DNA from 2 places in the Streptomyces thermoviolaceus genome. Region 1 is predicted to be linked to the other one. Evidence: riboswitches for the same ligand, from Rfam matches in the RefSeq annotation. Region 1 holds a riboswitch; the other holds the start of a gene.
The links. Region 1 has a riboswitch for cyclic di-AMP ahead of OG899_RS14380 (M23 family metallopeptidase). Riboswitches for the same ligand answer to the same signal wherever they lie in the genome.
Positions count from the first base shown of each region.

Region 1 (7,805 bases):
CGCGGACGGCGTCCGTGGCCCGGCCGGGGCGAAAGGACGGACACGTGGATCTGACCGGCAGGAGGATCCTGGTCTTCGGTGTTCTCACCGAGACCAGCATGGGGTACCGGATCGCCGAGGCGGCGACGAGGGCGGGCGCGGACGTGATCCTCGCGAACGCCCCGGGCCGACCGAGTTCCATCATGGGCCGTATCGCGGGACGGCTGCCGAAGGAGCCGGTGGCGTGCCTGTCCGCGGACATCACCGAGCCCGGTGATCTGGCGGCGCTGGCCGACGGGATCGCCGGGCACTGGGAGGCCCTGGACGGAGTGGTGCACGCCGTGGCGTTCGCGCCGCAGGACGCGCTGGGCGGCAACTTCCTGAACACGCCGTTCGAGTCGGTGGCCACCGCGATGAACGTGTCGGCGTTCTCGCTCAAGGCGCTGACGGTGAGCGTGCTGCCGTTGCTGGAGAAGTCCGAGAACCGTGGATCGGTGGTCAGCCTCACCTTCGACGCGTCCGTCGCCTGGCCGGCCTACGACTGGATGGGGCCCGCGAAGGCCGCGCTGGAGGCCACCAACCGCTACCTCGCCCGGTACCTGGGTCCCAAGGGCATCCGCGTGAACGCGGTCGACTCCGGCCCGATCACCACCATGGCGAGCAGGTCCATCCCGGGGTTCGAGGAGCTCGCGGAGGAGTGGCCCCTGCGGGCTCCGCTGGGCTGGGACACCTCGGACGCCTCGCCGGTGGCCGATGCCGTCGTCTTCCTGCTCAGCGACGCGGCCCGGGCCATCACGGGGCAGGTCCTGCACGTGGACGGCGGTGTCTCCGCCGTGGGCGCCTGACGGCGGCGCGGGGGCCGTCTCGCCGGGCCCGCGTCCGTGCGCGGTGGTCGCCCGACCGGCCCGGCCGCGGGAACGGCAGGTCCGGCGGGAACGGCACATTCCGTGCGAACGGCGGGCTCGACGAGAGCGGGTGGGGCTGAGCGAGACTGGACCGGGGCGGCCCGGAGCCCGGCCGGGGCGCGGGGCCGCTTCCGTCCGTCCGGCTCCGTCTGTGCCGCCGCGCCGCCCCTTGTGGCCGTCGGCTCGTGAGGAAAGAGTGCGTCGATGCCGCTGCCCCATGTCCTGCTGTCCGCCGCCGTCTCCCTCGACGGCTGCCTGGACGACGCCGGGCCCGACCGGCTGCTGCTGTCCTCGCCGGCCGACTTCGACCGGGTCGACGAGGTACGGGCGTCGGTGGACGCGATCCTCGTCGGGGCGGGCACCCTGCGGGCCGACGATCCGCGGCTGCTGGTCGCCTCGGCCGAGCGGCGCGCCGCGCGGGTGGCGAGCGGCCGGCCGGAGCATCCGCTGAAGGTCACGGTCACCGCCTCCGGCGATCTCGATCCGGGGGCGCGTTTCTGGCACACCGGCGGCGAGAAGATCGTCTACACCTCCGACGAGGGCGCCCGGCGGCTGCGGCGGGCCGGTGTCGCCGCCGATGTCGTGCCGTTGGGGGCCGAGCCGGACTGGCGGCGGCTGCTGGAACATCTGCACGACGTCCGAGGAGTGCGCCGGCTGATGGTCGAGGGCGGCGGCACGGTCCACACCCAGCTGCTGCAGCGCCGGCTGGTCGACGAGATCCAGCTGGTGGTGGCGCCGCTGCTGGTCGGGGACCCGCGGGCGCCGCGGATGTTCGGGCCCGGCGCGTACCAGAGCGGGCGGCTGCGGCTGCTGGAGACGCGGGCCGTCGGGGACGTCGTCCTGATGCGGTACGAGCCGACCGAGCCCGGCACCGGGGCGGACGCCGTGCCCGCGGACCGGCACTGGCTGCGGATCGCGTGCGAGCTGGCGGCGCAGTGCCCGCCCTCGCGGACCGCGTTCAGCGTGGGGGCCGTGGTGGTCGCGGCCGACGGCACCGAGCTGGCCCGTGCGCACTCGCGGGAGGGCGGTGACCCGGTGGTGCACGCGGAGGAGGCGGCGCTCGCCAAGATCGATCCCGCGGATCCGCGGCTGCCCGGTGCGACGGTGTACAGCAGCCTGGAGCCGTGCGCCCGGCGTGCCTCCCGGCCGCGTCCGTGCGCCCGGCTGATCCTGGACGCGGGAGTGCGGCGGGTCGTCACGGCCTGGCGGGAGCCGGACACGTTCGTGCCGGGCGCCGACGGGGCCGGGCTGCTGGCGGGTGAGGGCGCCCAGGTCGTGGAGCTGCCGGAGTTCGCCGATGCGGCCCAGGCGCCGAACCGGCATCTGCTGCAGTGAGCGATGCGCGAGCGGACCGGACGCCTGCGGGGTGCGTGACGAGCGCCTCACCGGGGTGTGTGCGAGCACTGCCGCGCATGGCGTACACTGGATACACACCGACGCGGGGTGGAGCAGCTCGGTAGCTCGCTGGGCTCATAACCCAGAGGTCGCAGGTTCAAATCCTGTCCCCGCTACTGAAGGCTCAGGGCCGGAATCCCATCAGGGTTCCGGCCCTGAGTGTTGTTCGGCGGCCTGGGCGGCCGCGCTCGGACGGCCTCCGTGGCCGGTGCGATCGGTGCGGTCGACTGCCAGGGCGTCCGGCGCCGGCGGTACACGGTGCCGGTGCTCTGGGCGTGACGCTTGGTTCGCGGTGCCGGTGCTGTGGAGGTGACGCTTGGTTCGCGGTGCCGGTGCTGTGGAGGTGAGGCCCGGTCCGCGGGGCGGTGCGCGAGGCGTGGACGGCGAACCGGGGACGGTGGCCGGGTGGTGACGGTGTGTGGTCACACGGTCCCCGTCCGCATCACGACTGACGAACTGTCATATGACGTCGGCGTGGGACGGGGAGCTTTTTTCGGTCGTCGCTGGCCGGATTCCCGGGTCAACTCGCCCTGGTTTCGCCGGTGATGAGGCGTATGTCCTGGCCTGAAAAGCTGCAAGGAACCAGCCGTACGGGCTTGGAAACGGTGCCTCGCTTCTATTAACGTTCGATAACGCAGCGCGGTCGTCCCAGCCGTCACAAGAGGCGGCTCCGCGTGCGCACGCCGAATCCCGCAAGGGAACCGGGGAACCATCCATCAGGGGTGAATCGGGCCCGACTGCCCTGCTCTGCACGGCAGTTGACGCGCGTAGGAGACCTTCCTGCTCCGAACCCGTCAGCTAACCCGGTAGGCGAGACGGAAGGAAAGGAGTGCGCCTCCGTGGCGTCCAACCCGCCCGCTCCCGAAGCCCCGTTCCTGCCCAGCCCGCACACCGAGACCTTCGGCCACGACGCCGGTCGGTCCGACGAGGGCACCTGGACGGAGTGGAACCCCACCGAGGAGTCCGTCCGCCCGGTGCGCGGCCGGCACCGGGTCGTCAAGCAGCGCGGCGGCGGATTCGCCCGCAGTTCCACCGTGCTCGGCGTGGGTGTGATCGCCGCGGTCGGAGCGGGCGGCATGGCCAGCGCCAACCCGGGCAAGCCGCCGGTGTCCATCTCCCTGCCGGACCTGCCGTCCGTCGGTTCGCTGCTCGACACCTCCGCGCAGCACACCGACACCGAGCAGGGCTCCGCGACCGCGCTCAGCGACGTCACCCAGGTCACCGCCGAGACCGACGGGAACACCGACGCCGGCCGCACCGACGCCGGAGAGGCCCTGCGCAACCGGATCATCGCCCAGGCCGAGCAGCAGCGGGCCCAGGTCGAGATCAAGGCGCAGGAGGAGGCCGACGCCGCCGCCGACCGGCAGGCCGAGCAGGCCGCCGCCCAGGCGCAGAAGGAGGCCGCCGCCGCGAAGCAGAAGGCGGAGGAGGAGGCCAAGAAGAAGGCCGAGCAGGAGCGGCTGGCCCGGCTGGCCAAGCAGTACACGCTGCCGACCTCGTCGTACACCATCACCTCCACCTTCGGCGACGCCGGCTCGATGTGGTCCAGCGGCCACCACACCGGCCTGGACTTCGCCGCGCCCACCGGCACCCTGATCAAGGCGATCCACAGCGGCACCATCACCCAGGCGGGCTGGGCCGGGGCCTACGGCTACCGCACGGTCCTCACCCTGGACGACGGCACCGAGCTGTGGTTCTGCCACCAGTCGTCGATCACCGTGTCCGTCGGCCAGAAGGTGAACACCGGCGACGTCATCGGCCGGGTGGGCGCCACCGGCAATGTGACCGGTCCGCATCTGCACCTGGAGGTCCACCCGGACGGGCAGGCCGCCGGCATCGACCCGATGGCGTGGCTGCAGGGCAAGGGACTCCAGCCGTAGGCGTCGACCGGCCCCGCGCGGCACCGTGGGGCCGTTCGCGTGATCTTCGCCGATGGGCCCGGCGGAGGGCGAAATGACCGGTCCCGGCCGGCGTTGACGTGGGTATGAGTCCTGTGCGCACGCTCGGTCCGTCAAACCTCGAGGTCTTTCCGCTCTGCCTGGGCGGCAACGTCTTCGGCTGGACCGCCGACGAGAAGCAGTCCTTCGCCGTCCTGGACGCGTACACCGCCGCGGGCGGCAACTTCATCGACACCGCCGACTCGTACTCGGCCTGGGCGGAGGGCAACAAGGGCGGCGAGTCGGAGACGGTGATCGGCCGGTGGCTGGCGAAGCGGGGCAGCCGCTCCGACGTCGTCATCGCCACCAAGGTCAGCCAGCACCCGGAGTACCGGGGCCTGTCCGCGGCCACCATCAAGGCCGCGGCCGACGCCTCCCTGCGGCGGCTGGGCACCGACCACATCGACCTGTACTACACGCACTTCGATCAGCCCGAGGTGCCGGTCGAGGAGATCATCGGCGCGCTGGACGAGCTGGTGCGGGCGGGCAAGGTCCGGTACATCGCCGCCTCCAACATCTCCCCGGAGCGCCTGCGGGCCTCGCTGGAGTTCTCCGACCGGGAGGGGCTGGCCCGGTACGTGGCGCTCCAGCCGCACTACAACCTGGTCTCGCGCGACACCTACGAGGGCGAGCTGCGGGACGTCGCCCGGGGCTGGGGCCTGGCGGCCGTGCCGTACTGGGCGCTGGCCGCTGGATTCCTCACCGGCAAGTACCGGCCCGGTGTCACGGTCGACAGCGCGCGGGCGAGCGGTGCCGGGGCCCACCTGGAGACCGAGCGCGGGCGGAAGGTCCTCGCCGCGCTCGACGAGGTGGCCCGACGGCACGGCGCCGAGGTCGCCACGGTGGCGCTGGCGTGGCTCGCGGCGCAGCCGACGGTGGTCGCCCCGATCGCCTCGGCCCGGACGGTGGAGCAGCTTCCGGCGCTGCTCGCCATGGCGGACCTGCGGCTGACGGACGACGACCTGGCCGAGCTGAACCGCGCCTCGGCCTGAGCGGTCCGGGCGGGGCGGACGGCAGGCGGAACAGGCAGAACAGTCAGCCGGAGCAGACGGAGCAGGCAGAACAGTCAGCCGGAGCAGACGGAGCAGGGCCGGTACCCCGTCGGCGGGGTACCGGCCCTGACGCGTCTCGACGGCCTCGAGGGTGCGGCCTCAGGGCTGGTGCGGGGCCCATGGGTCGTGGCCGTGCCAGGGGCCGTAGGGGCCTGCCGGTCCGTGGGTTCCTGGTCCCTGAGGCCCCGGTCCGTGGGGTCCCGGGGCAGGGGAGGGCGCGGTCGGCCCCTGAGCTGCTGCGGTGGGCCCGCTGACGGGGGCCGCGGGGCCGGTGACGGGGAACGGATACGGCTGGACGGCCGGCGGGGTGTGCGGGTACCGCTGGGACTGGCCGTACACCCCGTACACCGGCCACGGGGGTGCGGCCACCGGCACCGGTGGTGCGGTCATGCGGGCGGCGTGGTCGAGGGCGGGCTGGGCCACCTCGCGCCGCCGCCACATCTCGTGCAGCAGCGCCTGCTCCCGTGCCACGAAGTCGGCCCCGGCCCGGCCCAGACGGCCCCGGCGGCGCAAGAACGCCAGCGAGGTCGCGTACGCCTCGTACTCGGCCACCGCCCGCGCCCCGGACCTGCCCAGGTGCCGTCCGGCGTAGTCGCGGGCCAGCCGTCGGGCCCGCAGGGAGCCCAGCGCGAAGGGTTCCGCGGGGGTGAGCCACCCGGCGGCGGCGTACCCGGGCAGCTCCTCGCGTACGGTGCGCAGCTCCCGCTGCCGGGACCAGATGACCAGCCAGGTCAGCAGCCCGAACGCGGGCACCATGAAGGCGACGTAGACGGCGAGGAAACCGAACCGGCCGAAGCTCGCCGAGCCGTTCCACAGGGCGTGCATGCCCATCGCGAGCAGCAGCCCAGCGGGCGGCAGCAGGTGGCGGCGGAGCTGCCGCTGCCGTCCGGTGGGGCCGCGGTCCCCGGTCAGGGCGGCCGCCATGCCGAAGCCGATGCCGGTCAGCACGGTGAACAGCGGGTGCGCGAACGGCGACATGATCACGCGGACGAAGAAGGTCGCCAGGGTCGCGGAGGCGATGCCCCGGTCGCCGGTGAGCTGGTCGGTGCCGAACGCGTTGCCCAGGTAGAGGATGTTCTCGGTGAACGCGAAGCCGGTCGCGGTCACGCCCGCGATCACCACGCCGTCGACGATGCCGGTGAAGTCGCGTCTGCGGAACAGGAAGATCAGCAGGACGGCGGCGGCTTTCGCGGACTCCTCCACCACGGGCGCGATCACGGTGGCGCCGAGGGTGTCGGCGCCCGACGGGTCGGCGGTGGCCGTCGCGATCCACCGGGTGGCGAAACTGTTGGCGACGATCGCGATGAGCGCCGCCGCGCAGGCGCCCCAGGCGAAGGCGAACACCATGTTCCGCCAGGGGCCGGGGTCGACCCGGTCCAGCCAGCGGAAGGCCGCGGTCAGCAGGGGAACGGGCAGCACGGCCAGCCCCAGCCCCACCAGGAATCCCTCGGTGCCGGTCTGGCGCCGCACCAGGGCGAGGATCACCAGCCCGGACAGGGCGAGCAGGGCGGCGAGGGCGCCGTAGCGCACCCGGCGCCGCATCCACCAGTGCCGGTGTCCTGGCCGGCCGCCGTGGGGCACAGGGCCGTCGGGATGGGTCGGATATGGGGGACTGATGGCCACGTCATGACCCTAACGAGGGAACGCTCCGCCCGCGACGGAGTTGCCGTTCACCCCCGGCCGGCGTCCGTGTCCCGGTGCGGGATGCGACGGAACAGCAGGTCACGCACCACGTGGCCCTTCTGGAGGCCCTGGCTTTCGAAACGGGTGAGCGGCCGGAACGCGGGGCGGGGGGCGAAGCCGCCCTCGGGCACCGTGTTCTCGTAGTCGGGGTGCGCGGTCAGCACGTCGAGCATCTGCTCGGCGTACGGCTCCCAGTCGGTCGCGCAGTGCAGCACCGCGCCCGGCTTGAGCCGGGTGGCGGCCAGCGTCAGGAACTCCGGCTGGATCAGCCGCCGCTTGTGGTGCCGCTTCTTCGGCCAGGGGTCGGGGAAGTAGACGCGCAGCCCGTCGAGGGAGTCGGGGGTGAGCATCTCGCGCAGCAGGATGATCGCGTCGCCGTTGCCGACCCGGATGTTGGTCAGTCCGTTGCGGTCGGCGAGGTTCAGCAGATTGCCCTGGCCGGGGGTGTGCACGTCGACGGCGAGGATGTTGGTGTCCGGGTCGTCGGCGGCCATCTGCGCGGTGGCCTCGCCCATGCCGAACCCGATCTCCAGCACCACGGGGCGGGTGTTGCCGAACAGCTCGGCGAGGTCGAGCACCCGCTGTCCGTCGATGTCGAGTCCCCAGACGGGCCACAGCCGCCGCAGGGCGTCGGCCTGACCGGCGGTGACCCGGCTGCGGCGCGGCTGGAAGCTGCGGATCCGCCGCTCGAAGTGCGATCCGGCCGGGTCGGCCTGGGGACCGCCCGGGAACCGCGGCTCGCCCTTGGCGCGGCCACGGGGCACGGACGTCCCGGCGGAGGCGGCACCGGAGACTTCGGAGACGTGGGATTGCACAGATTCAGACACGGTGACACCGATTGTACGGTCCACCGG
Region 1 is NZ_CP109280.1:3,278,392-3,286,196, forward strand. It holds gene fabI (enoyl-ACP reductase FabI) at 45-824, shown strand; gene OG899_RS14370 (dihydrofolate reductase family protein) at 1,089-2,219, shown strand; tRNA gene OG899_RS14375 (tRNA-Met) at 2,322-2,395, shown strand; cyclic di-AMP (ydaO/yuaA leader) riboswitch at 2,951-3,107, shown strand; gene OG899_RS14380 (M23 family metallopeptidase) at 3,119-4,159, shown strand; gene OG899_RS14385 (aldo/keto reductase) at 4,264-5,208, shown strand; gene OG899_RS14390 (PrsW family intramembrane metalloprotease) at 5,368-6,891, opposite strand; gene trmB (tRNA (guanosine(46)-N7)-methyltransferase TrmB) at 6,939-7,766, opposite strand.

Region 2 (7,805 bases), 770 kb from region 1:
TCCAGGTGAGTTCCAGCAGCGAGCCGCGCTGGCCCGGCTCGGGGCCGCTCACCGTGCCCGAGGCGTACAGGTCGCCGGTGCGCAGAGCGGCGCCGTTGACCGTCAGATGGGCCAGCTGCTGGGCGGCGGTCCAGTACATGGTGGAGAACGGTGGTTCGGACACCACGTGCCCGTTGACGGCGACGGAGATCCTGAGGTCGTAGCCGCCGGGTTCCTCCTCGGAGTCGTCCAGGTACGGCAGCAGCGGGTGGGTGCGCTCGGGCGGCCGCACCCGCGCCTCCTCCAACGCGTCCAGGGGAGTGATCCACGCCGAGACGGAGGTGGCGAAGGACTTGCCGAGGAAGGGCCCGAGGGGGACGTACTCCCAGGCCTGGATGTCGCGCGCCGACCAGTCGTTGAGCAGGCACAGACCGAAGACGTGCTCCCGGAAGTCCGTCATCGGCACCGGCCGCCCGAGCCGCGAGGGCACGCCCACCACGAAGCCGACCTCGGCCTCGATGTCCAGGCGCACCGACGGCCCGAACACCGGCGCGTCCTCGCCGGGCACCCGGCGCTGTCCCGAGGGCCGGACCACGTCCGTTCCGGAGACCACCACGGTCCCGGCCCGGCCGTGGTAACCGATCGGCAGATGCTTCCAGTTGGGGGTGAGGGAGTCCGCGGCGTCCGGGCGGAAGATCTGCCCGACGTTGCGGGCGTGGTGCTCGGAGGCGTAGAAGTCGACGTAGTCCGCGACCTCGAACGGCAGATGCAGGGTCACCGAGGACAGCGGATGCAGGAACGGTGCCACGGTCTCCTGGTGGGAGGGCACCGTCACCCAGGCGGTCAGGGCGCGCCTGACGTCCGACCAGGCGGTGCGGCCGGCGGCGAGCAGCGGGTTCAGGGTCGGCCGGGCGAGCAGGGCGGCGTACGGGGAGCCGAGCGCGTGGGCCGCGGCGCCCGCGTCCAGGACATGATCGCCGAGCCGGACGCCCACGGTCCGGTGGTCGGATCCGGCCGGGGAGAACACGCCGTAGGGAAGGTTGTGCGGACCGAAGGGATCGCCCTCGGGGACCTCGAAGGGGGTCATGGGGTACTGCCTTCCGAGTCGTGTGCCGTGCGTTCCTGGAGGGTGTCGTGGGGATCATGCCCGGTTCCCGGGCCCGGTCATCGTCCGGCACGGCACCGGTCGATCTTCCTGACCGGCGCGAACCCCACGAAAGGCCGTGTACGGGCGGCACGGAAGACCGTGGACGGCCGCACGGTCCTGTGGTCGCGGCACACGTTACGGCGGTGCCGCCTGGTCGGGCAGTGCCTAAAGAGTTTGTAATGTCCGAAATCGTCTTGTGGGAGTCTCCGGTTCCGGCTTAGCGTCGTTCGGGGGACGCGGACGGGGTGGGTCCGCTCCGCTCCGTGGAGGGGGACACGTGGGGGGACCCGTGGGCAGTCGAGTCGCCGGTGTGCCGTTCGAGGCCGACCGCGATGTGCCGGCCCTGATCGTGAAGTTCGGCGACTATCCGCTGCACCACGGCGGGGTGGGAGCGATCCGCAGCCTGGGCCGGCTCGGCGTGCCGATGTACGCGATCACCGAGGACGCCTACACCCCCGCGGCCTGCTCCCGCTATCTCACACGGGCCTTCGTCTGGCGGACCCGGGGCACCGAGGACGCCGGCCATCTGGTGGAGGGCCTGCTGCGGATCGGCCGCCGGATCGGCCGGCCCACCGTGCTGGTGCCCACCGACGAGGAGGCCGCCGTCCTGATCGCCGAGCACCAGGACGCGCTCGCCGGCCCGTTCCTCTTCCCGCGGGTGGCCCCCGGCCTGCCCCGGCAGCTGGCCAGCAAGCAGGGGCTGTACGAGCTGTGCGTGGAGCACGGCGTCCCCGCGCCCGCGACGTCCTTCCCGCAGACCTACGAGGACGTCGTCGCCTTCGCCGAGCAGGCCCGTTTCCCGGTGGTGGCGAAGAACCGCGAGGCGTTCGTGCGCCGCAGCCGCCCGGCGGTGAACGGCACCACGCGGATCACCACCCGCGAGGGCCTGCTCACCCTGGCCCGTGACTGGGGCGAGCGGCCGGGGGTGGTGCTGCAGGAGTACCTGCCGCGGGAGCAGGCCGAGGACTGGATCGTGCACGCCTACTTCGCCCAGGACGCCACCCCGCAGGCGCTGTTCACCGGGGTGAAGGTCCGTTCCTGGCCGCCCCACGCGGGCATGACGGCGCACGCCTACGTCGTGGACAATCCGGAACTCGCCGATCTGGCCGAGCGGTTCGTCAAGCAGATCGGCTTCACCGGGATCGTCGACCTCGACCTGCGCTACGACCGGCGCGACGGGCAGTACAAGCTGCTGGACTTCAATCCGCGGATGGGCGCGCAGTTCCGGCTGTTCGAGAGCGAGTCGGGCGTGGACGTGGTCCGCGCCCTGCACCTGGACCTCACCGGGCGTCCCGTCCCGGCGGGGGAGCAGCGCTCCGGTCACCGCTTCGTCGTGGAGAACATCGACCTGCCCGCCCTGCTCGCCTACCGCCGCAGCGGCTACACCACGCCGCACGCCCCGGCCCGGGCGACCGGGACGGAGCTGGCCTGGCTGGCGGCCGACGACCCGCTGCCGTTCGTCACCATGCTCGCCCGCTTCGTGCGGCCGGGCGTCAAGCACCTCTACCAGCTGTGGCGCACCCACCGCCGCGGCAGCGCCACCTCGGCCCGCGGCTGAGCCGAAACGACGAGCCGCGGCCGGGTCGCGGCAAGGACCCGCGGCTGCGTCGAGGCAGCTGCCTGCGGCTGACCCGCCGTCGGCGACACGCCCGGCGGCCGGTGCGCGTGCCTCGGACGGGCGGCAGGCCCGGCACGGTGCACGGTCCGTATTCTTCGCTCATGCCCGCACCCCCTGCCTACGCCCTCGTCGCCACCGATCTGGACGGGACGCTGCTGCGCGGCGACGACAGCGTGTCCGAGCGTTCCCGAGCCGCGCTGGCGCGGGCGACGGCGGCCGGCGCCCGCCATCTCGTCGTCACCGGCCGGCCGGCGCCGCGGGTGAAGCCGCTGCTGGCGTCCCTGGGCATCACCGGGCTCGCGGTGTGCGGGCAGGGAGCCCAGCTCTACGACGCGGGCGCGGACCGGCTGCTGGCGTCGGTCACCCTGGACCGGGAGACCGCGGAGGTGGCGCTCGGCAAGATCGAGGCCGAGGTGGGCGAGGTGTACGCGGCGGTCGACCAGGACGGCGTGGACGGGCTGACGCTCATCGAGCCGGGCTACCGCATGCCGCACCCGACCCTGCCCGCCCACCGGGTGCAGCGGCGCGACGAGCTGTGGCACAAGCCCATCACCAAGGTGCTGCTGCGCCATCCGGTGCTGTCCGACGACGCGTTGGCGGCGGCGGCCCGCGGCGTGGTGGGCTGTCTCGCCACGGTCACCATGTCGGGCCCGGGGACGGTCGAGCTGCAGCCCCGCGGCATCACCAAGGCGACCGGGCTGGCGCTGGCCGCCGAGCACCTGGGCCTGGACCGGAGCGCCGCTCTGGCGTTCGGGGACATGCCGAACGACATCCCGATGTTCCGGTGGGCCGCCTGGGGGGTGGCGATGGCCGACGCCCACCCGGAACTGAAGGCGGTGGCCGACGAGGTCACCGTGTCGAACGAGGACGACGGAGTCGCCGTCGTCCTCGAACGGTTGTTTGGCTAGTGGTCGGCCGACCGGGTCCCGGCCGGCCGACCGCTCACCGGTACGCGCCGTGGGCGCCGGTCAGTACGGGCCGTTGACGTTGTCGATGGAGCCGTACCGGTCGGCCGCGTAGTTGCAGGCGGCCGTGATGTTGGCGACCGGGTCGTAGATGTCGTACGAGGTGCCGGGCACGTGGTACGCGTCGAACGTGGGCTGGATGACCTGGAGCAGGCCCTTGGACGGGATGCCCTTGGCGGCGTTGGAGTCCCACAGATTGATGGCCTTGGGGTTGCCGGAGGACTCGCGCATCACATTGCGGTAGATGCCGTTGTAGGAGCCGGGGATGCCGTGCTCCCGCATGATCGCGAGCGACTCGCGGATCCAGCCGTCGAGGTTGTCCGAGTAGCTCACCGCGGTGGCGGTGGTCTGCGCCGCCGCCGGGGTGGCCGCGACGGCGCCGGTGGCGCCCACGAGAGGCAGGGCGAGAACGGCGGCGCTCGCGCCGCCGACGGCGAGGGCCCGCATCAGTCGAGCGCTGCGACGGGTAGGACGTCCGTGGACAGACATGGGTTCTTCCTCTCCGCCGCCTGCGAGGTGAGCTGTCGGGTTCGGGCGGAAAGGTGCCCGGCCGGCCCCGAAGGGCGCGGCTTCACCCCTAGCCGTTCCGGCGCGGCCTGACGTCCGGTGACGTCCGGTGCTCCGGCCCGGCGACTTACCTGGGTCCCCCGCTCCTGCCGTGAGGGTTCGGTCGATGGGTTCCGGGCGGCGGCAGGATTCGGCGTTCCGCCCGGCGTGGCGGGAAGCTATGCGACAGCACATGTCCGGAACAAGTCCTCGTCGCCCGCATCGCCCGGATATTCCATGATCAAGGGCTTATGAGGGGCTTGATCCTTCGCGTCCGCCAAGGGTCAACTTGCCTGCGTGAAGCGGGAATAAAGAGCGGGTGGCGCGATGTATGCCCGGCGTGGACGTGATACACCTCACGGTCGCCCGCCGGGCAGGGGTATTCACGGCTAACAGGAATTGGGGTGCTAATAGGGTTGAATCGGGCGATGAAGGGAGGTGTGGGGCGCCGTGGCGTGACGATCGTCACGCCGGGTGACGTTATGGCCAGTGTGAACGTGTGTATGGGTGGGCACGCATGGCGGGCGCGGGCAACCTCTGGCAGGGGGTACCAAGACGGCACATATCTGTACATATGTCGCATTCGGCGCCGTATCGAGCGATACCCGATAGCGCCCGGCCTGGAACGGTGGGCGCTATCGGTGATCGAAACATGACCGGATACGCTGACTTGAGTGATGGCAGCGACCTATCGACAAACCGTGTAATCGCCAGCAGACACCAGCAGACAGGAGACCCCTCGTGACCGTCGTCGGGCCGTTCGGGCTGAGCGTGCGGGGCCAGGCTCTCGAAGCCGATGTCCAGGCCGGGTTGGCGGCTGTCGAGGAAGGGCTGCTCGAAGCCACCAAGAGCGAGGTCCCCTTCATCACCGAGGCCGCGCAGCACCTGGTCAAGGCCGGCGGGAAGCGGTTCAGGCCGCTGCTCGTGATGCTCGCGGCGCAGTTCGGCGACCCGTACGCGCCGGGCGTGGTCCCCTCGGCGGTGGTGGTGGAACTGACCCACCTGGCGACGCTGTATCACGACGACGTCATGGACGAGGCCGCGGTGCGGCGCGGCGTGGCCAGCGCCAACACCCGCTGGGGCAACTCCGTGGCCGTCCTCACCGGTGACTTCCTGTTCGCCCGTGCCTCGCAGATCCTCGCCGACCTGGGCCCCGAGGCGGTCCGGGTGCAGGCCCTGGCCTTCGAGCGGCTGGTCACCGGTCAGATCCTGGAGACCGCGGGCCCCCAGGACGGCCGGGACCCGGTCGACCACTACCTGGACGTCCTCGGCGGCAAGACCGGCTCGCTGGTGGCCGTCTCCTGCCGGTTCGGCGCCATGATGTCCGGGGCCGACGAGACCGTCGTGGACGTGCTCACCCAGTACGGCGAACGGCTGGGCGTCGCCTTCCAGCTGGCCGACGACGTGCTGGACATCGCCTCCGACACCCACGAGTCCGGCAAGACCCCGGGCACCGACCTGCGCGAGGGCATCGCGACCCTGCCGGTGCTGCGGCTGCGCGAGCGGGTGGCGCGGCTCGGCCTGGCCGAGGACGTCGCGCTGTGCGAGCTGCTGGACTCCGACCTCAGCGACGACGCCCGGCACGCCGAGGCGCTGGCCGCGCTGCGCGCCCACCCGGCCCTGGAGCAGGCGCGCCGGGACACCGTGCGGTACGCGGAGGACGCCCGGGCCGCGCTCGCCCCGCTGGAGGACTGCGACGCCAAGGCCGCGCTGATCGACCTGTGCGACGCCGTGGTGCACCGGGCCGGCTGACCCCTCGCACACGCGCACCGGCCGGGTCCTGCCGTCCGGCCCGCCCGTCGGCCGGGTCCTGCCGTCCGGCCCGCGCATCGGCCGGTCCCGCCCGCCCGTCGGCCGGTCCTGCCTGCTGCCCGTCGCCCTGAGCCCCGCCCCCGGCATCCCCTACGGGTCCCGGGGGGAGAGTCGCCCGGCGCGTCATACCGCAGGCGTACCGGGGGGTGGACCCGAGGTCTGACGTCTTCGGGGTGCGGTTCTGGTCAGATGGAGACACGGACCACACCACTCCTCACCGTTTCGGGTGAGAATGGCGGCTCGGGTGGGAACAGCGCACAGGGGAGCCGCCGCCGACGACGGAGGTAAGGCACACATGGCACCGTACGCATCCGACGGCACCACGGACCCCGGGCAGACGCGCGTGCCGCACCCGGTGCGGCGCAAGGCCGCCCGGTACGTCGTCCCCGTGGCGGTGATGGGGGTGGCCGCGGCGACCATCGGACTGGTCCCCGCGCTCGCCGACTCCGGCGATCCCGACCTGCCCGACGTCAGCGCCCGGCAGCTCCTCGCCACGATGGCCGCGTCCGACGTCGAGCAGCTGTCCGGCACGGTCCGGATCAGCACCGACCTCGGCCTGCCCGACCTCGGCGGCCTGGCGGAAGGTCTGGCCTCCGGCGCCGGCAAGGACGGTGACGGGGGGTCGGCCGACCCGGCGTCCCGCCTGGCCGAGCTGGCCTCGGGCACGCACACGCTGCGGATCGCGGCCGACGGCCCCGACCGGCAGAAGGTCTCGCTGGTCGAGAAGGCCGCCGAGTACAGCATCGTCCACAACGGCAAGGACGTCTGGGGCTACGACAGCGCCTCCGGCGAGGTGTACCACACCACCGCGTCCCGGCACGGCGCACAGCACCGCGAGCAGGTGCCCGGCACGCCCCAGGACTTCGCCGACAAGGTCCTCGCGGCGGTCGACGACACCACCTCGGTGAAGGTCGACGGCACCGCCCGGGTGGCCGGCCGGGACGCCTACCGGCTGGTCGTCACGCCCCGGCACGCCTCCGGCACCACGGTCGGCGTGATCACCATCGCGGTGGACTCCGCGACCGGCCTGCCGCTGAAGTTCACGCTCACCCCGGCCGGCGGCGGACCCGCCGTCGTGGACGCCGGTTTCACCCGGATCAGCTTCGCGCAACCGGCCGCCTCCACGTTCCGCTTCACCCCGCCCGAGGGGGCGAAGGTCACCGAGGGCGAGGACGCCGGCGAGCACTCCCTGCCCTTCGGCGCCTTCCCCGAGGGGCTGCTGCCCTCGGGCGAGGCCGCCGGCGACGGGACGGCGAAGGACGGTGTGCGGGTCGTCGGCAAGGGCTGGAACTCCGTCGTCCGCTTCGACACCGGCCTCGGCGGCGGCACCCGGCCGTCCTCCGGGCAGGGCGCCGCGAGCGGCTTCCTCGGCTCGCTCGGCGACCAGGTCGGCGGAAAGTTCGGCACGGGCACGGTGTTCTCCACCCGCCTGATCAACGCCCTGGTCACCGACGACGGCACGGTCTATGCCGGTGCCGTCACCAAGGACACGCTGGTGAAGGCGGCGAACGAGGCACGGTGAGCCCCGCTCGGGGCACGACGGATCGAGGGAGCCGATGGACGAGGCGCCCGCCGCGACGCGGCAGCCGGAGATGGTGGACGGCGTCATCCGCACCCATGCGCTGACCAAGCGCTACCGGGGCGGACAGCTCGCCGTCGACCGACTGGACCTGACGGTCCCCGAGGGCAGCGTCTTCGGCTTCCTCGGCCCGAACGGCTCGGGCAAGACCACCACCAT
Region 2 is NZ_CP109280.1:2,505,750-2,513,554, reverse strand. It holds gene fahA (fumarylacetoacetase) at 1-1,066, opposite strand, end outside; gene OG899_RS10950 (ATP-grasp domain-containing protein) at 1,437-2,684, shown strand; gene OG899_RS10945 (HAD family hydrolase) at 2,846-3,652, shown strand; gene OG899_RS10940 (transglycosylase SLT domain-containing protein) at 3,713-4,198, opposite strand; cyclic di-AMP (ydaO/yuaA leader) riboswitch at 4,203-4,391, opposite strand; gene OG899_RS10935 (polyprenyl synthetase family protein) at 4,997-6,007, shown strand; gene OG899_RS10930 (DUF2092 domain-containing protein) at 6,363-7,589, shown strand; gene OG899_RS10925 (ATP-binding cassette domain-containing protein) at 7,624-7,805, shown strand, end outside.
Region 2: it holds a riboswitch for cyclic di-AMP, as region 1 does, so the genes downstream of both, OG899_RS10940 (transglycosylase SLT domain-containing protein) here and OG899_RS14380 (M23 family metallopeptidase) in region 1, are expected to answer to the same signal.